2 regions of the Kocuria sp. 2SI genome follow, and region 2 is predicted to be linked to the other one. Evidence: predicted binding sites of a transcription regulator. Region 2 holds the regulator's gene; the other holds the start of a gene.
The links. Region 2 encodes HrcA, which represses chaperone genes, less so after heat shock. Its sites were predicted from a motif close to TTNGCACTCGNNNNNNNCGAGTGCNAA; they were not measured.
Positions count from the first base shown of each region.

Region 1: a site for HrcA is predicted at 9,781-9,807, ahead of groL (chaperonin GroEL). Genes of this name have one in related genera too.

Region 1 is NZ_SCNB01000005.1:105,602-117,142, forward strand. Features, by position in the region: gene FFS25_RS13710 (DUF3027 domain-containing protein) at 1-338, opposite strand, end outside; gene FFS25_RS04525 (cold-shock protein) at 421-804, opposite strand; gene FFS25_RS04530 (hypothetical protein) at 1,049-1,333, shown strand; gene FFS25_RS04535 (thymidine kinase) at 1,375-1,995, shown strand; gene FFS25_RS04540 (response regulator transcription factor) at 2,080-2,793, shown strand; gene FFS25_RS04545 (ATP-binding protein) at 2,897-5,008, shown strand; gene FFS25_RS04550 (SulP family inorganic anion transporter) at 5,132-6,667, opposite strand; gene FFS25_RS04555 (ribonuclease HI) at 6,735-7,739, opposite strand; gene groL (chaperonin GroEL) at 7,987-9,618, opposite strand; gene FFS25_RS04565 (GNAT family N-acetyltransferase) at 9,861-10,532, opposite strand; gene FFS25_RS04570 (LytR C-terminal domain-containing protein) at 10,529-11,236, opposite strand; gene FFS25_RS04575 (DUF3263 domain-containing protein) at 11,298-11,522, opposite strand; gene FFS25_RS04580 (SDR family oxidoreductase) at 11,522-11,541, opposite strand, start outside.
Region 2 is NZ_SCNB01000009.1:35,295-46,835, reverse strand. Features, by position in the region: gene FFS25_RS06870 (DUF3097 domain-containing protein) at 60-926, opposite strand; gene hrcA (heat-inducible transcriptional repressor HrcA) at 1,123-2,136, shown strand; gene dnaJ (molecular chaperone DnaJ) at 2,237-3,394, shown strand; gene FFS25_RS06855 (16S rRNA (uracil(1498)-N(3))-methyltransferase) at 3,405-4,169, shown strand; gene FFS25_RS06850 (PhoH family protein) at 4,452-5,471, shown strand; gene ybeY (rRNA maturation RNase YbeY) at 5,468-5,974, shown strand; gene FFS25_RS06840 (GTPase Era) at 6,042-7,094, shown strand; gene FFS25_RS06835 (LCP family protein) at 7,140-8,678, shown strand; gene leuA (2-isopropylmalate synthase) at 8,935-10,689, shown strand; gene recO (DNA repair protein RecO) at 10,697-11,452, shown strand; gene FFS25_RS06820 (isoprenyl transferase) at 11,473-11,541, shown strand, end outside.

The DNA.
Region 1 (11,541 bases), on a different contig from region 2:
CTGTCGAGCACGCGCTCTGACCAGGGGACCCAGGCCGGGGCCAGGAGGGCGTCCTCACCGGGCAGCATGCCGGATTCGCAGACCGTGGCCTCCTCGGAGCCGGGCACACGGGTCAGCGTGACGTACCACTCCCAGCCGCGGCTGCCCCGGGCCGTGGCCGGGAAGAGGTGCGTGACCAGCAGCTCGCCGTCGGCGCGCGCACGGTGGCCCTCGCCGATCTCATCGGCCGGCACGATCGCGCGCAGAGCAGCCAGGGCGAGATCGCGGCGCGCGGCGAGCTGGACGTCCGGGCTGCGCTCGGGGCCCTGGTCGTGAGTGGTGGTGGACTGATCGGTCACCGATGCCCCTAGTCGTCGTGTTCCGTGTGCTGCCTCCTGCGGCGGGCAGGCGCCAGGCGCGAGCGGCCCGCCGCAGGAGGTCTCAGGCGTCCAGATTATCCGCGACTGTGCGCAGGATCTTGGCGATCTTCTGCCCGTGGGCGCGATCCGGGTAGCGGCCGTGCTGCAGCCCCTCCGAGATCCCGTCCAGCAGCGTCACCAGGTCCTGGCTGATCTCGGCCATCTGCTCGGCCGGCATGCGATTGTTCCGGGCCACGGACGGGGTCCTGCCCAGCACGGTGGCCTGCAGGGCCTGGGCTCCGCGACGGCCTTCGGCCACGCCGAACTCCATGCGGGTCCCGGGCGCGACGGTGTCCATGCCCTCGGGCAGCGCCGAGACGTGGAGGAAGACCTCGCCGCCGTTGTCGTCGGCCAGGAATCCGAAGCCCTTCTCCTGGTTGAACCACTTCACCTTGCCGGTGGGCACTGTGCACATCCTCTGCTTCTCGTGGCGAGGCAGCGGCCTCGCGGGGTGTTCCGGGTGCGTGCTCGGCCGCGGAGATCCCTTCCGGACAGGGCACGCCGCCTGCGCGGTCCCTGCGGCGGCCCGCTGCTCGAGCAGGCGGCTCAAGCCCCGGCGGGCGCGCTCTGCTCGGGGACCGGCAGAACGTCCCATCGTACTCCAGCCGGTGCCTCGGCGCCCCTGTCGGGCTCGGCTGTACCCTGGGTCCATGCCCGCCGAGTCCTCCCCTTCGATTCCCCCTGCCCGTTCCGGCACCGCATCCTCCGCCGCCGACAGGCAGCCCGGAGGCATGGATGCGCTGGCCTGGGCCACGGTCGTGCTGGCGGTGAGCTCCGGGGCGGCCATGGCCGCCATGCTGATCACCAAGTGGATCGTGGGCGGCGGCGAGATCTGGCCCTGGTTCACCCGCTACGCGCTGGTCGCCTTCCCGCTGTCGGTCGTCCTGCTGTTCCTGCTGCTGGTGCGCAACGCGATCCGCCGTGCCCGCAGCTGACGTCGTGAGCACGAGCCTGACCCTGCTGCACCGGAGCTGAGATGGCCAAGCTGTACTTCCGCTACGGGGCCATGAACTCCGGCAAGTCCACCGCACTGCTGCAGGCGGCGTTCAACTACGAGGAGCGCGACCAGCGCGTGCTGCTGGCCAAACCCTCCGTGGACACGAAGGGCGAGTCCACCATCACCTCCAGGCTGGGCCTCGCCCGCTCCGTCGACCTCCTGCTCGGACCCCACGACGACGTCCGCGCCCGCTTCCGCCAGGCCGCCGCGGGCCGCGACCCGGAGGCCCTGCTGGCAACCGTCGAGCTCCCGCCCGTGGCGTGCCTGCTCGTGGACGAGGCCCAGTTCCTGAGCCCGCGGCAGGTGGACGACCTGCTGCGCATCGCCGTGCTCGATTCCGTGCCGGTGCTGGCCTACGGGATCCGCGGCGACTTCCGCACCCGCTCCTTCCCCGGTTCGGGGAGGCTGATGGAGATCGCGCACACGCTCGAGGAGCTCAAGACCATCTGCCGCTGCGGCCGCAAGGCGATGTTCAACGCCCGCACCTCGGACGGCGGCATGGTGCTGGACGGAGAGCAGGTCGCGATCGACGGTGAGGTGGCCTACGAGTCCCTGTGCGCCTCCTGCTACCTCGAGCGCAGCGGCGGGCAGCTGGGCTGAGCCCTGCCCCACGGCCCACGACTTCCATGAAACGTCCTCAAAGCATCCAGAGGACGTCCAGGAGACTCCGAGACACTGGGTCGCGTGAACAACAGCAACCCTGAAGCAAAGCTCCTGGTCGTCGACGACGAGCCCAACATCCTCGAACTCCTCGCCACCTCGTTGAAGTTCGCGGGCTTCGAGGTCGTCACCGCCGCCAATGGCCGCGATGCCATCACCCGCGCCCAGGAGGAGAGCCCCGATCTGGCCGTCCTGGACGTCATGCTCCCGGATCTGGACGGCTTCGCCGTCACGCGGAAGCTGCGCGCCGAGGGCCGCACCTTCCCCATCGTCTTCCTGACCGCCAAGGACGACACCGAGGACAAGGTCCAGGGCCTGACCGTCGGCGGCGACGACTACGTCACCAAGCCGTTCAGCCTGGACGAGGTCGTGGCCCGCATCCGCGCCGTCCTGCGCCGCTCGGCCCCGGCCGAGGAGGACGACTCGCGCCTGCGCGTGGACGACCTGGTCCTCGACGACGACGCCCACGAGGTCTTCCGCGGCGAGCGCGAGATCGATCTGTCGCCCACCGAGTTCAAGCTGCTGCGCTATCTGATGCTCAATCCCAACCGCGTGCTGTCCAAGGCCCAGATCCTGGATCACGTGTGGGAGTACGACTTCAACGGAGACGCCTCGATCGTCGAGTCCTACATCTCCTACCTGCGCCGCAAGATCGACAACGATCCGGATCTTCCCCCGCTGATCCACACCAAGCGCGGCGTCGGATACCTGCTGCGCACGGCCCACAAGAACGGCTGAGCCCATCTGCAGCCCTCACCGGGCGGTGTCCGCCTCCGGCGGCGCCGCCCGTCGTCCTGACAAGATGACCGTCGTCCGCGTGCCGTCGACGGAGGTCTGAACCGTGGAGAAGCTCACAGCGCGGTGGCGCTCGTCGTCGCTGCGGACCCAGCTGATGGTCCTCACCGGCCTGCTGCTGATGCCGTCGATCCTGCTGACGAGCTTCGTGTCGATCTCCGTGGTGCGCGACTCGCTCGTCAACTCGATCGACAACGAGCTGCGCGAGTCGCTGAGCACCGTGTCGACCGCGCTGATGTCGGACATGATCGGATCGCCCACCGTCAACGTGTCCAAGCGGGGCTACCTGCTCGACTCCGACGGCGAGATCGTCGCCCAGGTGGGCTCCACCGCCCCCGGCCCGGTCGACCCGGGCGAGCCGGACCTCTCCAGCTTCACCCGCGAGCTCGTCCTGCAGACGGAGCAGTCCGGGATGACGGTGCGCTCCGCCGACGGCGAGGACGGCTCCTGGCGCGTGGTGGCAGCCCCCCAGGCCGATTCGGACTACACCGTCGTGACGGCCGAGCCGCTGGGCTGGGCCAACGGCATGATCTCGGCGGTGACGCTGCTGACCCTGAGCTTCGGGGTGGCCACCCTCCTGGTGGCCCTGACGGTCGGCTGGATCCTCATCACGCGGGCGTTCACACCGCTGAAGCGGGTCGAGGCCACCGCTGCCGCGATCGCCGCCGGCGACCTGTCCCAGCGCATCTCCGGCTACAGCTCCGCGACCGAGGTCGGCCAGCTGTCGATGTCGCTGAACCGCATGCTCGGGCAGATCGAGGACGCCTTCGACGCCCGGACCCACTCCGAGAACCGGCTGCGCCAGTTCGTAGCCGATGCCTCCCACGAGCTGCGCACTCCCCTCGTGTCGATCCGCGGATACTCCGAGCTCTACCGCCACGGCGCCCTGGACGATGACGAGAAGGTCTCTCAGGCCATGGGGCGCATCGAATCCGAGGCCACGCGCATGACCCAGCTGGTCGAGGACCTCCTCTCGCTGGCCCGGGTGGACAACGGCCGAGCCCTCGAGATCACCGACGTCGACCTGCTGGTCCTGGCCCACGATGCCGCCGCCGACTTCGCGGCGGCCTGGCCCGATCGCCGCATCACGGTGCTCGGCCCGGACGACAGCGCCGCCGCGCCGGTGTGGACCCGCGGCGATGACGCCCGTCTGCGCCAGGTCGTGGTCAACCTGATGACCAACGCCGTGCGCTACACGCCGCAGGGCAGCGATCTCGAGATCATCGTGGAGAACCCCTCCTTCGACGCTGTGCCGCAGGAGCAGCAGCCCGCCGTCCCGGATGACGAGTCCGCGCCGACCTGGCTGGCGCAGCTGAAGATCCGCGACCACGGTCCCGGCATCAAGGGCCCCGACCGCACCCGGATCTTCGAGCGCTTCTACCGCGCGGACACCTCCCGCGCCCGCGAGACCGGCGGCACCGGGCTGGGCCTGTCGATCGTGGCCTCGGTGGTGGGCCAGCACGGCGGAGTGGTCACCCTCGAGGAGACCCCCGGCGGCGGCGCGACATTCGTGGTCACCCTGCCCGGCGGGGAGTCCGCCGAGGCCGCGATCGAGCGCGCGGCCGACGCCGACGACCCTGCGGACCAGGCCCTGCGCTCCAGCGGCGCTGAGGCTCCCAGGGCCTCCCGCGGGGAGTCGGGGACCTGGTTCTCGCGCGGTGCGTGGACCCCCTCCAGGCGGCGCAGCGCACCCACCGAGGAGCAGCTCGAACGGCAGCGTCAAGCCGCCGAGGAATCCGGTCCCGCTTCCGCCTCAAGCGGTCGTCGGATGCGCCGTGCCGCCCGCCGCGGCGAGACGACAGTGCCCTCGGCCGGAGACTCCCCGGTCGAGCCCGGTTCGGCAGCCGAGGCCACCGGTGCCGGCGCGTCCGATGCCGACGGCTTCGAGGCGGGAGATTCCGCTCGCGCCTCGACGGCTGCGGGGGCGTCGCCGGCCGAGCAGGCTCAGCCCGCCCGCGCCGCAGATGCCGAAGCAGGCACTGCTGGACGCGAGACCCGAGACGACGCCCCGTTCGGCGACGACGGCCTGCCTCCGATCCCCGAGATCGACGACGACGATCCCAGCATCATCGACGAGACCGGCGAGCTTCCGGATCTGTCCGGCCCAGATCCCGGGGCACCGCGCGACGACCGCAGCGGCGGCTCCTCGCACAGCTGAGGGGCCGTCCACGGCTCGCAGAGCGACCGGCGCAGGCCGCTTCCGAGGGCGAGCATGGCCCGAGAGGTCCTCGGGGCCGCCGGCCGGGCAGAGAGACGACGGCTCGGTCGCGGGGGCGTCAGCTCAGCCGCGGGGACGGCGGGTCAGCCGGTCGTGCAGCCCGGAGCTGAGCCGATCCAGGCCCACGATCTCCACCTGCACGCCGTGGCGGTCGTACTTCTCCCGGATCGAATCCAGCGCGGCGACCGTGGAGGCATCCCAGATGTGCGTCCGGCTCAGATCGATGCGCACGTGCTGCGGGTCCCGGGCGTAGTCGAACTGCGTGTAGAGGTCGTTCGAGGAGGCGAAGAACAGCTCGCCGTCCACCACGTAGGTGACCATGTCCTCGCTGGGGACCGTCGTGACGAGGTCCTCGCCCACCCGGCCCGGGAAGCGGTGGACGCGCACGGTGTGGGCCACGCGGCGGCTGAACAGGACCATGGCAGCCAGCACTCCGGCGCCAACGCCGATCGCCAGATTGTGCGAGACCACGATGACCACGGTCGTGATGACCATGACCGCGACCTCGCTGCGCGGCAGCGTGCGAAGGGTACGCGGGTGGATGCTGTGCCAGTCGAACGAGGTCAGCGCCACGTAGATCATCACCGCGGCGAGTGCGGCCATGGGGATCACGGCCACGACGTCTCCCAGTGCGATCACGAGCACCAGCAGGAAGATGCCCGCCGAGGCCGTGGAGATCCGCGTGCGGGCGCCCGAGGCGTTGACGTTCATCATGGTCTGCCCGATCACCGCGCAGCCCCCCATCCCGCCGAAGAGCCCCGTCACGATGTTCGCAGCGCCCTGCCCCCAGGTCTCGCGGGTCTTGGAGGACGGGGTGTCGGTGATGTCGTCCACCAGCTTGGCGGTCAGCAGCGACTCGAGCAGCCCCACGACCGCCATGGACAGGGCGTACGGGAAGATCACCTGCAGCGTCTCGAACGTCCAGGGGACCTCCGGCAGTCCCAGTGCCGGCAGCTCGCGCGGCAGCTCGCCCTTGCCCCCCACGGTCGGCACGGCGATCGAGGCCAGCACCGCCAGGAGGGTCACCACGACGACCGCCGCGAGCGGGGACGGCACCGCCCGGCTCAGCCGCGGCAGACCGAAGGTGATCAGCAGGCCCAGGGCCACGAGCGGGTAGACCATCCACGGCACGCCGAGCAGCTCGGGGAGCTGGGACGTGAAGACGATGATCGCCAGCCCGTTGACGAAGCCCACCATGACCTGCCGCGGCACGAAGCGCATGAGCTTGGGCAGTCCGACCAGCGCCAGGAGCACCTGCAGGATCCCGGCGAGGATCACGCATGCGATCAGGTGCTCGACCCCGTGGGAGGCCACCAGGGGCGCGACGACCAGGGCGACGGCACCGGTGGCCGCCGAGATCATGGCGGGTCGGCCGCCGACGATCGAGATGGTCACCGCCATGGTGAAGGAGGCGAAGAGCCCCACCCGCGGATCGACCCCGGCGATCACGGAGAAGGCGATCGCCTCCGGCATCAGCGCCAGGCCCACGACGAGTCCCGCCAGCAGCTCGGTGCGCAGGGCTCGCGGCGAGCGCAGGCTCCACAGCACGGACTGGCGCTGCAGCGGCGAGGGCGAGGCCTGGGCGGACGGTGAGCTCATGCGGACGGGGCTCCTGAGACGGGGAAGGGCAGGGACCCCGCCGCCGGCAGGTGCGCCGCGGGGCTGTTCAGGACTCGAGCGTCACCTGGAGGTGGCGCAGCAGCCATTGTCCCAGTTCGCTGCGGGAGTCCTCGCGCGTCCACAGCGCGGTGTGCACCGCCGAGCCCGTGGAGCCCAGGACATGGATCGTGGTCTGCACAGCGCGCCCGCTCAGGGCCAGCAGGTCCACCAGATGCAGGTCGGCGGAGTCGTCGCCCCGGGAGAGGCTCGCGGGATTGCCGGGGCGCCCGTCCGAGTCGATGAGCACCGCCTCCGGGTGGAGGGTCGCGGCCGACAGGCCCTCGCGGATGCGTCCGCGCTCCAGGCCGAAGACCTCCTGCGCGGGGCTCGGAGCGGCGGCCAGGTCCTCCGACTGATCCTCCAGGCTCGAGAGCAGATCGGGATCCGGGTCCCCCACCTGCTCCTCTGCCTCCGCACGGGGATCGGCTGCGCCGCTGCCTGCGGGACCGGCCTGGTCCCCCGCTGCGGCGCCTGTGGCGGCCGCGGGCTCGGCAGGAGCCGCATGGCCTGCCGGCGCCGCAGCAGCTGAGGGCGCGGCCGCGTCCGAGCCCAGCGCCAGCCCCGGCCCCTCCTCCGGCGCGCGGCCGGCCTGAAAGGCCTTGGCGGCGGCGTTGGCTCGGGTGTCGGCGGCCTCGTTCAGCTCGTGGCCCGCGTGGCCCTTGACCCATTCGAAGGTCACGTCCCGGCCCTGCATGGCGGCGTCCAGCGCCTTCATGAGCTCGACGTTGAGCACCGGCTTGCCGTCGCTCTTCTTCCAGTCCTTCTTCTTCCAGCCCTTCATCCACTTGGTGATCGAGTTGATGACGTACTGGCTGTCGCACAGCACCCGCAGGGGCTCGCCGAGCTCCTGCGTGGACTCGAGCAGGTCCAGCACGGCCTGGAGCTCGCCCATGTTGTTCGTGCCATGCGGCCAGCCCCCGCTGCGCCAGTTGGAGTCGTCGATGTACCAGGCCCAGCCGGCCGGGCCGGGATTGCCCAGGGCGGAGCCGTCGGCGGCAGCGATGATCGTCATGCCGAACACTGTGGCACGTCCCACCGACAGCACAGCCCAGCCCGGCGCCGCGGCTCGGGCTGTCTCGACAGGCTCCCGTCGGCAGGCCGGTCGCACCGGGCCCTGGGACGCCTGCGGCACCGGCCGGCAGCGCAGACACTCGTCGGGTCCACCCCCCCGGACATGACGACGGGCCCCGCCTCCCGAGGTGGGAGACGGGGCCCGTCGGACTCGCTGGGCTGGCCTCAGCGATGACGCCGAGGCGTCATCACATCATGCCGCCCATGCCGCCCATCGGGTCCTCGCCGCCGCCGGCGGCCGCGGCCGGCTCCGGCTTGTCGGCGACGACGGCCTCGGTGGTCAGGAACAGCCCGGCGATCGAGCCGGCGTTCTGCAGGGCGGAGCGGGTGACCTTGACCGGGTCGTTGATGCCCGCGGCCATGAGGTCCTCGTACTCGCCGGTGGCCGCGTTGAGGCCCCAGCCCTTCTCGAGGCCGCGCACCTTGGCCGCCACGACGCCCGGCTCGAGCCCGGCGTTGAAGGCGATCTGCTTGAGCGGAGCGTCGATGGCGACCTTCACGATGTTCGCGCCGGTGGCCTCGTCGCCGCTGAGCTGCAGCTGGCCGAAGGCGGTCTCGCCGGCCTGGATCATGGCGACGCCGCCGCCGGCGACGATGCCCTCCTCCACAGCAGCCTTGGCGTTGCGCACAGCGTCCTCGATGCGGTGCTTGCGCTCCTTGAGCTCGACCTCGGTGGCCGCGCCGGCCTTCAGCACGGCGACGCCGCCGGCCAGCTTGGCCAGGCGCTCCTGCAGCTTCTCGCGGTCGTAGTCCGAGTCCGAGTTCTCGATCTCGGCGCGGATCTGGGCCACGCGGCCCTCGATCTCCTCGGCGGAGCCGGCGCCGTCGACGATGGTGGTCTCGTCCTTGGTCACGACGACCTTGCGGGCGGTGCCCAGCAGGTCCAGGGTGGCGGTCTCGAGCGAGAGGCCGACCTCCTCGGTGATGACCTGGCCGCCGGTCAGGATGGCGATGTCCGCCAGCTGGGCCTTGCGGCGGTCGCCGAAGCCGGGAGCCTTGACGGCCACGGACTTCACGGAGCCGCGCATCTTGTTCAGCACCAGCATGGCCAGCGCCTCGCCCTCGACGTCCTCGGCGATGATCATCAGCGGCTTGCCCGACTGGATGACCTTCTCCAGGACCGGGACGAGATCCTTCACGGCCGAGATCTTCGAGTTGACGATGAGGATGTAGGGATCCTCGAGGACGGCCTCCTGGCGGTCGGCGTCCGTGACGAAGTAGCCGGAGAGGTAGCCCTTGTCGAAGCGCATGCCCTCGGTCAGCTCGAGGTCCAGCCCGAAGGTGTTGGACTCCTCGACCGTGATCACGCCCTCCTTGCCGACCTTCTCCATGGCCTGGGCGATGAGGCGGCCGATCTCCGGATCCGCGGCCGAGATGGACGCGGTGGCCGCGATCTGCTCCTCGGTCTCGATCTCCTTGGCGGAGCTGAGCAGCTCGGCGGTGACGGCCTCGACGGCCTTCTCGATGCCGCGCTTGAGCGAGAGCGGGTCAGCACCGGCGGCCACGTTGCGCAGGCCCTCGCGCACGAGCGCCTGAGCGAGCACGGTGGCGGTGGTGGTGCCGTCGCCGGCGACGTCATCGGTCTTCTTGGCGACCTCCTTGACGAGCTCGGCGCCGATCTTCTCGTAGGGGTCCTCGAGCTCGATCTCCTTGGCGATGGACACGCCGTCGTTGGTGATCGTGGGAGCGCCCCAGGACTTCTCCAGGACGACGTTGCGGCCGCGCGGGCCGAGCGTGACCTTGACGGCGTCAGCCAGGGTGTTGAGGCCGCGCTCGAGACCGCGGCGGGCCTCCTCGTCGAATGCGATGAGCTTTGCCATGTGTTCGTCCCTCCTGGACGTTCAGTCTGACTCCCACCGACCCGCTGCCCGCGACGGACGGGGCGCCGGCTCCTGCGGGATCTGCCCGCCGAGCCTGCCCCTCAGAGAGGCGGTGGCTTCCACTTCGTGGTCGAGCGGCTGCGCCGACCGCAGCGGGGCCGGCTGGCAGTCTGCTCGACTGAGTGCCAAGTCCATTATTGGCACTCGGCCCCTGCGAGTGCAAACCCCTGAGCGCGTTCGGCTCAGGGTTCACCGAGGGCGGACGCCCCGTGCCACGGCACCTGCTCCCACTCCTCGCGCAGAATGCCGTAGATCATCCGGTCGTAGTGCTCCCCCGCCACCTTACGAGCCCTGCGGATCCGCGCCTCCTCGGTGAAGCCGAGCTTCCGGGCCACCCGGCACATGCCGCGATTGCCGCTCCAGGTCTCCAGGTCGACGCGGTCGGCGCCGCTGGTCCGGAACAGCAGGTCGACCCACAGGCGCAGGGCCTCCGAGCCGTACCCGCCGGACCAGTACTCCGGCGGGTAGATCGCCACGCCGATCGAGTGCAGCGGCAGCAGATGCGTGCCCGTACCCGGATCCTCCGTGGGGGCCTCCGCGTGATACCAGGAGACCTGCCCCAGGAACCGGTCGGTGCCCTGCTCGGCGATCACCGCGGTGTCGCGCACTGCGGGCCAGTCGCCCTGGCGCACCCGCTCCGTCAGCTTCCCGAGCCAGCGCTGGGCCGTTTCTGCGGTGAAGTTGGGGTAGAAGGGCCCGTCCGTGCGCTGCCACTCGTGCTCGCCGCCGCCGGGCGGGGGCATGATCCACCGCTCGTAGACGGGGAGGTCATCGGCGCGCCAGTCGCGCAGGCGCACGCGCCGGCCCTCGACGGCCAGCGGCTCGACAGCGCGCGAGTTCCCCGCCGCGCTCATCGGAGGGCCTCCGTCGGATCGGCCGCCATTGCCTGGGCGCCGGCGCCTTCCTGCGGGAGCTCGGCGGCGCCCTGCGCGGAGGACTGCTCCTGGCCTGCGCCCACCAGCTCCTCGCCGAGGTCGTCTCCGATCACTGCCACCAGCGGATAGGCGATGGCGTCGTCGGCCTGGACCTGCTCGATCCCCAGGGCATCGGCCACGAGCCGGGCCTGCTCCTCGGTGTCCCCGGTGACGCCGTCGCTCGCGTAGTAGACCACGCTCTCGTCCACGGGCAAGCCCCAGTTGCCGGTGGCGATGACCTCCCAGTCCAGCGCCGTGAGGTCCTCGCTGGCAGCGCCGGCCACGCCGTCGAGGTCGGTGGCGTTGAAGATGCCCACCTGCTCGGCGTCCTCGGGAGCGGCGGAGGCGCTCGCCCCGTCCTCCGCGCCGGCCGACCCGCTCGGATCCTCGGCGACCTGGTCCTCGGAGCCCTGGACGGCGCTCGAGCCGCGGTCCTGGTTCACGGTGGAGAAGACGTAGGCGCCGGCGCCCAGCAGCAGGCCGAGGGAGCCCACGATGACCATGGCCTTCAGGCTCCCGGGGGTCTTGGGGGCTGCGGCCTCCCGGGGCCGGTGCGCGCCCTGCCGAGGGCCGTCCTCCGGGACGTCGTCGAAGACGTCGCGGGGATGCAGGTCGGGATCGGACCACGGGGGCTGTTCGCTCATGCGCGCCATCCTTCCATCGGGGAGCCCGTTCATGCGCCGCGACGAGCCGCCGGGACCGCGCTCACGAGTCCCTCAGCTCGCGCAGCTGCCGCACCAGGACGGGCTCGGCGGCCCAGGCGGCCTCCGTGTCCAGCAGCGCATTGAGCCGCTGGTAGTACTCCGTCACGGGCATCCCGAGCTGCGCGCCGATGGCCCGCTCCTTGGCCCCCTGGTACTTGAAGCGCCGCTTCTCCAGGTCGAGGATCGCCCGCTGCTGCTCGTCCAGCTCCCCCGCCTGCGCGCCCATCAGCACTGCTCCTGGCGCG
Region 2 (11,541 bases):
ACAGTCTAGCCGCTGACGGCCTCCGAGGGCTTCGTGGGAGGCCCCGTGTGACGGGTTGCTCAGGCGCTGCCGGGGACCGTGACGAAGTCGATGAGCTCCTCGACGCGCCCGAGCAGCGCCGGCTCCAGATCGGCGTAGGTGTTCACGCGGGAGAGGATCGAGCTCCAGGCCCGTCCGATGTCCTCGGGGGTCTCGTGCGGCCAGCCCAGTCCGCGGCAGATCCCGGTCTTCCAATCGATCCCGCGCGGCACCTCGGGCCAGGCGCGGATGCCCATGGCGCTGGGCTTCACGGCCTGCCAGATGTCGATGTACGGGTGGCCCAGCACCGCCACGTTGCCGGGGGCGGACGGCACCCGCATGGCCTCCTCGGCGATCCGGGACTCCTTGGAGCCTGCGACCAGGTGATCGACCAGGATGCCCAGGCGCCGCGACGGCCCGGGGGAGAACTCCGCGACGGCCGCGGCCAGATCGTCCACGCCGTGCAGCGGCTCGACCACGATGCCCTCGACCGCCAGGTCGTGGCCCCAGACCTTCGCGACCAGCTCGGCGTCGTGCTTGCCCTCGACCCAGATGCGGGAGGCCTGGGCCGTGCGGGCGCGGAAGCCCTCCACCTCGACCGACCCGGAGCGGGTGCGCGCGGGAGCCTTGGGTACGCTGCGGCGCTGAGGCTCGGCAGCGATCACGGGCTCGCCCTCGAAGAGGAAGCCGGGCCCCAGGGGGAAGCTGCGGATCCTGCCCCGACGGTCCTCGAGGCTGAGCACGCGCATGCCGCCGATCGTCTCCAGACGCACCACGGCCCCGACCCAGCCGGTCTCGAACTCCTCGAGGACCATGCCGCGGGCCACCGGCAGCTGACGCGGCTCGGGCGGGCGGTTCGAGGCGGACAGGTCGCTGAGGGAGCGCGGTCCCCAGGACGAAGGGGGCATGGCGGCCTCCAGATCGACGGACGTGGTGGTGCGGCGCGCCGGAGGGGGCGCCTCCGGGCGGATCAGCGGCGAGCGTACCAATGCCCCGGTGCGAGCGCGGAGGCGTGAGCCCGCCTACACTGGCTTAGCAGTGTGCGCCCCCGAGTGCCAGAATGGTCCTCCGAGCGAGCACGCACAGCGCAGGAAGGAGCGGAACATGGATCACCCCCGGCGGCTGCAGGTCCTGCAGGCCATCGTGGAGGACTATGTCCACTCCCGGGAGCCGGTGGGCTCCCAGGCCCTCGTCGAGCGCCACGCCCTCGGCGTGTCCTCGGCGACCGTGCGCAACGACATGGGCGTGCTGGAGGAGGAGGGCCTGATCATGGCCCCCCACACCTCCTCGGGTCGGATCCCCACGGCCAAGGGGTATCGCGAGTTCGTCGACCGGATCGCGGCGGTCCAGCCGCTGACCCCGGCCCGGCGCCGCGCGATCCAGACCCTGCTCGAGGGCGCCGACGGCATCGACGACGTCATGGAGCGCACGGTGCGCCTGCTCTCGAAGCTCACCCACCAGGTGGCGGTCGTGCAGTACCCGTCGGTGAGCTCGGCCGCGCTGCGGCACCTGGAGCTGGTGCGCATGGACGAGCACCAGGTCCTGCTGGTCGTGATCCCCACCGACGGCCGGGTCTCCCAGCGGATGCTGCGCATGCCCGAGCCGGTGGCCGAGTCCGTCGTCCTGGATGCCCGGGCGAGGCTGCTGGGCGCGGTCGTCGGGCATCCACTGGCCGGAGCCGGTGCGGCCGTGATGGCCGCGGCCCAGCAGGCGCCCCCGGCCGAGCAGCCCCTGCTGGAGGCGGCGGCCGCGGCCGTGGCCGCCGTGCTGGACAGCGCGTCCGGGCAGCGCATGCTGCTGGCAGGCACCGCGAACCTGGCCCAGTCCACCGACGACTTCCGCCGCAGCATCGGCCCCGTGCTGGAGGCGCTCGAAGAGCAGGTCACCCTCCTGCAGCTGCTCTCGGAGATGGAGCAGGACGAGCGCGGGGTGGCCGTGCGCATCGGCGCGGAGGACTCGTCGGACCCGCTGGTCGAGACCGCTGTCGTCGCCACCGGATACGGTCCGCAGCGCAGGGCCAAGCTCGGAGTGCTGGGTCCCACCCGCATGGACTACCCGCAGACCATGGCGGCGGTGCGCGCCGTGGCCAGCTACCTCTCGCGCTCGCTGCCCAGCTGAGCCGCACCGAACAGACTCGCGCTCTCCTCGAGCCCGGCCATGCGCCCGGCGAGGGGCGCGCAGACCACGAATCCCAGAGATGACGAGGACGGAACGACCTGTGAGCGATCACTACGAGACCCTGGGCGTGTCCCGGGACGCCTCCGCCGAGGAGATCAAGCGCGCCTACCGCAAGAAGGCCCGTCAGCTGCACCCGGACGTCAACCCGTCGCCGGATGCCGCCGATGAGTTCAAGCGCGTCTCCCACGCCAACGACGTCCTCTCCGACCCGGAGAAGCGGCGCATCTACGACGCCACCGGCAATGAGAACGGCGAGTCCGGCTTCGGCGGCGGCGGCTTCGGCGGCGGCGGCGGGTTCGGGGGCTTCGGCGACATCTTCGACGCCTTCTTCCAGGGCGGCGGAGCCCAGGGCCCCAAGTCCCGCACGCGCCAGGGCCAGGACGCTCTGATCACCGTGGACGTCTCCCTGCAGGAGGCCGTCTTCGGCACCCAGAAGCGGATCACGGTGGACACCGCGGTCGTGTGCCCCGAGTGCCAGGGCACCTGCTGCCAGCCGGGCACCCACCCTGAGCAGTGCACCGACTGCGGCGGCCAGGGCCAGGTCCGCCAGCCCATCCGCTCGCCCCTGGGCACCGTGATGACCGTGGCCGAGTGCCCCACCTGCCGCGGCTACGGCGATGTCATCAAGTCCCCGTGCCAGGAGTGCTACGGCCACGGGCGCGTGCGCGACAAGCGCCCGCTGAACGTCAAGATCCCCGCCGGCGTGCGCAGCGGAGTGCGCATCCGCCTGTCGGGGCAGGGCGAGGCCGGCGTGGCCGGCGGCCCCAGCGGCGACCTGTACGTGGAGACCAAGGTCACCCAGGACCCCACGTTCACCCGCGACGGCGACGACCTGCACGTCACCGTGCGGATCCCCATGACCTCGGCCGCGCTGGGCACCACCCTCAAGCTCGACACCTTCGACGGCCCCCAGGAGATCTCGATTCCCGCAGGCACCCAGTCGGGTCAGACCCGCCGGGTCGAGGGCCTGGGCTCCACCCGCCTGCGCAGCCAGAGCGGGGAGCGCGGCGATCTGGTGGTGCACCTGGAGGTCGAGACCCCCGAGGACCTCACCGGCGAGCAGCGCGAGCTGCTCACCCGGCTGGCCTCCCTGCGCGGCGAGGAGCAGCACACCGGAACCGCCGTGAGCCGCACGCAGGAGCGCGGGGGCGGCGGCGGGTTCTTCTCGCGGCTGCGCGACCGCTTCGCGGATCAGTGAGGCGCCGGACATGACCACGCTGCCCGTCTTCCTCGCCAAGACCGAGCTGCTCGGCGCCGGCACGGGGGAGCAGATCGTGCTCAGCGGCCCTGAGGCCCGCCACGCCGCCACCGTGCGGCGCCTGAGCACCGGCGAGCGGCTCGAGCTCGTCGACGGCCGCGGGCTGCGGGTCACCGGCAGCGTCGTGAGCGCCGCTGGCGACCGGATCGAGCTGCGCGTCCAGGACTCCGTGCAGGAGCCGGCGCGCAGCCCCGAGCTGGTCCTCGTGCAGGCCCTGGCCAAGGGCGACCGTGATCTGCAGGCCGTCGAGTCCTGCACCGAGCTCGGCGTCGAGGCCGTGATCCCGTGGCAGGCCGAGCGCTCGATCGCCAAGCTGCGCCCCGAGCGCCAGGCCAAGCAGCTGGCCAAGTGGGAGTCCGCCCTGACTTCGGCGGCCAAGCAGTCCCGACGGGCTCGCTGGCCGCAGCTGCGCGAGCCGGTCACGAGCTCCTCGCTGGCCCGGCTCATCGAGGAGGCGCCGGGCACCCGCTGGCTGGTCCTGCACGAGAGCGCGCAGCAGCGTCTCACCGAGCTGCTTCCGGAGCTGGCGTCCCACGAGGACCTGGAGGGGATCGGGCTGATCGTGGGCCCGGAGGGCGGCGTCTCGGATGCGGAGCTCGAGCGCTTCGTGCAGGCCGGGGCTCAGCCGATGCTGCTGGGCCCGGAGGTCCTGCGCTCCTCCACGGCAGGGGCCGCTGCCGTGGCCGTGCTGTCCTGCGCTCTCGGGCGCTGGTGAGCATCCACGGCGGCACAGCCGCCCGCCGGCGCGTCGCACCGGCGCGATAGCATGGGCCCTCGAACCGCACCTCGGCCTGCACCAGCTGCAGCCTCCCGTGCGGAGCAGACCACGCGCAGCGCAACGGAAGGCGGCAGCGGCCACACGGCCCTCACCATGGATCACAGCACCCTCTCGGACACCGAAGCGGACCCGCAGCGTCCCGTCGGGGCACCCGCGCAGGACGCGTCCCCGGAGCAGGAGCGCGTGCGGCGCACCGTCGTCTTCCACGACCGCGAGACCATGGTGCGCAGCATCGGCCAGGCCGATTCCGCGCTGACCCAGATCGAGCTGGCCCGTCCGGGCACCCATCTGCGCGCCCACGACCTCACCGTCTCGGTCGACGGCCGCGCGGAGGACGTCGCCGTCGTCGTCGCGCTGCTCGAGGAGATCCGAGCCCTGGCCTCCCAGGGGACGCTCGTCACCCCGCAGGTGATCGCGCAGCTGATGGGCATCCTGGGCAGGGATGCGGCGGCACGGCCCTCGAGCGCTCTGAACCAGGACATCCTCAGCTCGCGCGGGCGCACCATCCGCCCCAAGACGATCAACCAGAAGCTCTACGTGGACGCCATCGACGACCACACCGTGACCTTCGGCATCGGCCCGGCCGGCACGGGCAAGACGTACCTGGCCATGGCCAAGGCGGTGCAGGCACTGCAGCGCAAGGAGGTCTCGCGGCTGATCCTCACGCGTCCCGCGGTCGAGGCCGGCGAGCGGCTGGGCTTCCTGCCCGGCTCCCTCAACGAGAAGATCGACCCCTACCTGCGGCCGCTCTTCGATGCCCTGCACGAGATGCTCGACCCGGACGCGATTCCCAAGCTCATGGAGGCCGGGACCATCGAGGTGGCCCCGCTGGCCTACATGCGCGGGCGCACGCTCAACGACTCCTTCATCATCCTCGACGAGGCCCAGAACACCACGCCCGAGCAGATGAAGATGTTCCTCACGCGCCTGGGCTTCGGCTCCAAGATCGTGGTCACCGGCGACATCACCCAGGTGGACCTGCCCGGCGGCACATCCTCGGGCCTGCGCCAGGTCGAGCACATCCTCCACGGCGTCGAGGACATCGCCTTCCCGGAGCTGACCAGCGACGATGTCGTGCGCCACGAGCTGGTGGGGCGGATCGTCGATGCCTACGAGGTCTTCGGCGTGACCAACCGCCGGCGCCAGGAGCGCCGCGAGCGCAAGGACGCCCGTCGTGAGGCCGCAGCCCAGCGCGGGACGTCGCAGGACGCACAGGAGCGGCAGGGGGAGGACGCATGAGCGTCGAGTTCGACATCCGCCCGCTGCCGGAGGACGCCACGGCCGCCGATCGCGCCAGCTGGGAGGCGTACGTCCCGGCGCGGCAGCGGGAGCTGATCGAGCACTGCTTCCGCGAGCTGCACCTGTCGAAGTCCGTCGAGCTGTCGATCGCCGTGGTCGACGAGGACGAGATGTCCGAGCTGCACGTGCAGTGGATGGATCTTCCCGGGCCCACCGACGTCCTGTCCTTCCCCATGGACGAGCTGCGCGCCGGCACCGCCCAGGAGCCGACCGAGGGCGTGCTCGGGGACATCGTGCTGTGCCCGCCGGTGGCCGCCAGGCAGGCCGCCGAGGCCGGGCACAGCACCGAGGACGAGTTCGCCCTGCTGACCGTGCACGGCATCCTGCACCTGCTCGGCCACGACCATGCCGAGGACGACGAGCGCACGACCATGTTCGCCCTGCAGCGACAGCTGCTCAGCGGCTTCCTGGGCCGGCAGGCCCCCGCCGAGACCATCCGCTGAACCGCCGCCGAGCGCAACGCAGCGGCCATCCCGTCCTCACCACGACACCTGAGAGCAGCACCTGAAGATGAGCGAGACAACCCGGACCGGCGGCCCCGCGCAGTGGGATGACCCCGCACAGACGCGCGCGGGCTTCGCCGTCTTCGTGGGACGGCCCAACGTCGGCAAGTCCACGCTGACCAATGCGCTGGTCGGCGAGAAGATCGCGATCACGTCCAACCGCCCGCAGACCACGCGCCACACCATCCGCGGGATCGTGCACCGGGACAGCGGCCAGCTCGTGCTCGTCGACACGCCGGGGGTCCACCGCCCGCGCACGCTGCTGGGGGAGCGGCTCAACGAGCTCGTGAGCGAGACCCTCAGCGAGGTCGACGTCCTGGGCATCTGCATCCCGGCGGACGAGAAGATCGGCCCCGGCGACCGCTTCATCGCCCAGCAGCTTGCCAGTGCTGGGCGCAAGCCGATCGTGGCGATCATCACCAAGGCGGACAAGGTCGATCGCGGGGAGCTCGCCGAGCAGCTCATGGCCGTGGAGGCCATGGGTCGCGAGGTGCTCACCGCGGAGCACGTGGAGTTCCAGCGCCGTCAGGCCATCAGGGCCAGGAAGCGCGGGCGCGACTACACGCCGACTCCGGTGCCCGAGGACATCGGATTCGCCGATGTCATCCCCGTCTCGGCGGTCGACAGCTTCAAGCTCGAGGAGCTGGCCGAGCTGCTGATCTCGCATATGCCGATCTCCCCGCCCCTGTACCCGGACGGCGACCTCACGGACGAGCCGGAGATGACGCTCGTGGCCGAGCTCGTGCGCGAGGCGGCCCTGGAGGGCGTGCGCGACGAGCTGCCGCACTCCCTGGCTGCCGTGTGCGACGACATGATCCCGCGCGAGGACCGGCCCGAGGACGATCCCATGCTGGACGTGCACGTCTCGCTGTATGTGGAGCGCCCGTCGCAGAAGGCCATCGTGATCGGCAAGCAAGGGGCCCGCCTCCGCGAGATCGGCGCCACGTCCCGTGCTTCGATCGAGCGGCTGCTCGGCACCCGGGTCTACCTCAGCCTGCACGTGAAGGTGGCCAAGGAATGGCAGCGCGACCCGCGGCAGATGTCACGGCTCGGCTTCTAAAAGCCCCGAGGCCACCCCCCCCCCAGATCGACCGGAACAGAGCACGTGAGCACACACCCCCGAGATGACGCAGCAGCCGACGAGCGCACCACCGAGCCGGAGCAGCTCGGTCGTCACTGGAGTGCCGCGTCCGCGCCGCCGGAGGGGCGGCGCTGGGGACTGATCATCGCGGCCATGCTTCTGGCCGTCGTGGTGGGCATCGGCGGGCTGAGCATCTTCAAGCTGCAGCAGAACCTGGTCACCAGCCCGCTGAACCTGGGGCAGGAAGAAGCGGAGGACTCCGGGGCCACCGACATCCTCATCCTCGGCTCGGACACCCGCGCCGGTGAGGGGAACTCCCGCTACGGGGAGGTCGAGGAGGGCAACGGCGGCGGCAAGACGGACGTCATGATGCTGGCCCACATCTCGGAGGACCGCGAGGACGTCACGGTTGTGTCCTTCCCCCGCGATCTGATGGTGGAGATCCCCGAGTGCACGGACCCGGAGAGCGGAAAGACCTACCCTGCGCAGGATGCCGCCATGCTCAACTCGGCGGGGGAGAACGGCGGCCCCGGCTGTACGGTGGCAGCGATCAATGAGCTCACCGGCCTGAGCATCGATCACTTCATGCTCGCCGACTTCGACGCCGTGACCGAGCTGTCGCGCAGCGTGGGCGGCGTGGAGGTCTGCGTGAACCACGAGGTCGAAGACCCCAAATCCGGGCTCGAGCTGCCGGCAGGCACCTCCACGGTCGAGGGCGAGCAGGCCCTGGCCTTCCTGCGCTCCCGGGCGGCCTTCGGCGACGGCGGCGACGAGTCCCGCATCCGCTCGCAGCAGCAGTTCATGTCCTCGCTGGCGCGCAAGCTCAAGGCCGAGGGCACGCTGAGCAACATCCCTGCCCTCTACGACATCGCCGATGTCATGACGCAGAACCTCCACGTGGACGAGCAGCTCGGCAATGTGACCCGCATCGTGGGGCTGGCCGGGGAGCTGGCGGACGTGGATCTCTCGCGGGTGGTGTTCGTCTCGGTGCCCTCCGAGGTCTACCCCCAGGACCCCAACCGCCTGCAGCTCGACGAGAAGCCGGCCGAGGAGCTCTTCCAGGTCCTGCGCCAGGACGGCTCCCTGACCGAGGACGGTGAGCCGGAGGCCTCCGCATCCCCGTCGGCCTCGGCCGGCGCCAGTGCCACAGCCACCGCCGCACCCACCGGGAATGCGGCCGCCGAGCCCACGGGCGCGGCCTTCAGCCCCGACACGGTGCCCGTGACGGTGAACAACGCCTCGGGCGCCGAGGATCGGGACCAGGAGCTCGTCGACCGGCTCGGCGAGGCCGGCTACGACCTCGCCGAGCTCGGCGAGCAGTCCGAGGAGGACCTGCCGGGCACCCAGCTGCACTACGCCATGGGTTGGCAGGGCGCCGCGGAGCAGGTCGCCGACGAGCTCGGCATCCCCGAATCGCAGATCGCCCCCGGCGACGACCTGCTCAGCGGCCTCTCGCTGACGGTCGGCGAGGACTTCGCCCAGGGGGAGACCATGGACGTCGATGCCGAGGTCCCGGACGAGTACAGCGGCCAGACTGCGGAGCAGTTCACCTGCCAGCAGTGAGGCCTCAGGCGGTGCGCGGGCGGCTCTCGCGTGGTGATACGGTCAGGAGCATGTGCACGGCCGCGAAGCTACTGCTGATCTGCCGCAGCGGGTCCTGATCCTGGCCGGATCCCGTCCCCGACCTCACGGTCGCTCGGACGTCGAGATCGCCAGGAAAGGGCCGGATCCCGCTGCGGCGTCTGCCATGCCCGGCCCGATCCGCTCCGCACCCCTGCCGCCCGGCGCTCCCGCGCGGCGAGAGAGACAGGTTCCACTCATGCAGAATCGCCAGCAGCCCTCGGGAATGCCCACGCACAAGTACCGTCCTTTCCACGAGCAGATCCCGTTCTCGCTGCCGGATCGCACCTGGCCGGACCGCACGATCACCCAGGCCCCGCGCTGGTGCGCCGTCGACCTGCGCGACGGCAACCAGGCCCTGATCGATCCCATGGACTCCCAGCGCAAGCTGATGATGTTCGAGCTGCTCGTGAAGATGGGCTACAAGGAGATCGAGGTCGGCTTCCCGTCCGCCTCGCAGGTCGACTTCGACTTCGTGCGCCGCCTCATCGACGAGGACCGCATTCCCGAGGACGTCTCGATCCAGGTCCTGACCCAGTCGCGCGAGCACCTGATCCAGCGCACGTTCGAGGCCATCGCCGGCGCCCCGCAGGCGATCGTGCACCTCTACAACTCGACGTCGGTCCTCCAGCGCCGGGTGGTGTTCCGCTCGGATGAGGACGGGATCGTCGACATCGCCCTGACGGGTGCGCGCCTGTGCATGAAGTACGAGGAGCAGCTCGCGGCCACGACCGACACCAGGATCGTCTACGAGTACTCGCCCGAGTCGTTCACCGGCACCGAGCTCGAGTTCGCGGCGCGGATCTCCAACGAGGTCGCCGAGACCTTCGAGATCGGCGGCGACCGCGAGATGATCCTCAACCTGCCGGCCACCGTCGAGATGGCGACCCCCAATGTCTACGCCGATTCGATCGAGTGGATGACGCGCAACCTGTACCATCGCGATTCCACGATCCTGTCGCTGCACCCGCACAACGATCGCGGCACCGGCGTGGCCGCCGCCGAGCTGGGCTACCTGGCCGGGGCGGATCGCATCGAGGGGTGCCTCTTCGGCAACGGCGAGCGCACGGGCAATGTGGATCTGGTGACCCTGGGGCTGAACATGCTCACCCAGGGCGTGGATCCCATGATCGACTTCTCGGACATCGCCCACATCCGCTCCACCGTGGAGACCGCGAACCAGCTTCCGGTCCCCGAGCGCTCCCCGTACGGCGGCGACCTGGTCTTCACGGCCTTCTCCGGCTCGCACCAGGACGCGATCAACAAGGGCTTCGACGCCATGCAGGCCGATGCCCAGCGCCAGGGCGTCTCGGTCGAGGAGCTCGAGTGGGCCGTGCCGTACCTGCCGATCGATCCCAAGGACCTGGGCCGTTCCTACGAGGCCGTGATCCGCGTGAACTCGCAGTCCGGCAAGGGCGGCGTGGCCTACCTCCTGAAGACCGAGCGCGGGCTCACCCTCCCGCGCCGTGCGCAGATCGAGTTCTCCGGCGTGGTCCAGCGCCACACGGAGGACAGCGGAAGCGAGATCAGCGGCGAGCAGATCTGGGAGATCTTCCAGGACGAGTACCTGCCTGCCGATCACGAGGGCAACCGCTGGGGCCGCTACCGCCTCACCTCGATCAGCACGCACTCCGAGGACGACGGCGACACTCGCCTGGACCTCGGCCTGGAGATCGACGGCGCCGCGCGCCAGCGCTCCGCCAGCGGCAACGGCCCCATCGACGCCCTCATCCAGATCCTGCGCGCAGAGGGAGTCGACCTGCGGCTGCTCGACTACTCCGAGCACACGCTCTCGGCCGCCTCGGACGCCCACGCCGCCTCGTTCGTCGAGCTCGCGGTGGGGGAGAAGGTCCTGTGGGGTGCGGGCATCGACTCCTCGACCACGCGCTCGTCGCTGAAGGCCGTCGTCTCGGCGGTCAACCGGGCGGCCCGCGCGGCGTCCCAGGAGGCTTGAGGCCGAGATGGCCCGGGGCTCGTCGTTCGCCTCGGCGTCCTACCGGGACACCGGGGTCGTGCTGCGGACCTACCCGCTGGGGGAGGCCGACCGGATCGTGGTCCTGCTGACGCGGGAGCACGGTCAGGTCCGGGCCGTGGCCAAGGGCGTGCGGCGCACGAGCTCCAAGTTCGGCTCCCGGCTCGAGCCCTTCACCCTCTCGGACCTGCAGCTCGTGCACGGCCGCAGCCTGGACATCGTCTCCCAGGCGGTGGCACGCAAGACCTGGTCCACGGCCATCGCCTCGGACTACTCCCGGTTCACCGCGGCGGCTGCCATGGTCGAGGCCGCCGAGCAGCTCTCGACCGACGACGGCCAGCAGACCCGACCGCAGTACGACCTGCTGATCGGGGCGCTGTCGGCGATGGCCCGGGGGTTGCACGCCCCGGATCAGCTGCTGGACTCCTACCTGCTGCGGGCCATGTCAGCGGCCGGGTGGGCGCCGTCGTTCACGGTCTGCGCCCAGTGCGGCGATCCGGGCCCGCATCGGTCGTTCGTCGCCCAGCTGGGCGGGATGGTCTGCGATCGCTGCCGTCCGCCCGGCTCGCTGTCCCCGGACGTGCGGGTGGTCGCCCACCTGCAGGCGCTGCTGGACGGCGACTGGCCCCGGGTGGATGCGGTCGAGCCCCGCACCGCCCGGGCGGCCGCCGGTATCATCGGCGCCTACGTCCAGTTCCATCTGGAGCACGCCGTGAAGTCGCTGCAGCTCGTCGAGCGCGACTGATCCCCGTCGAGAGGACCCCTGTGAGGCGCTTCGCACCGCCCCCGGCCCACCCTTCCGGTGCCGTGGCTCCGCCGATCCCGGCCCAGTTC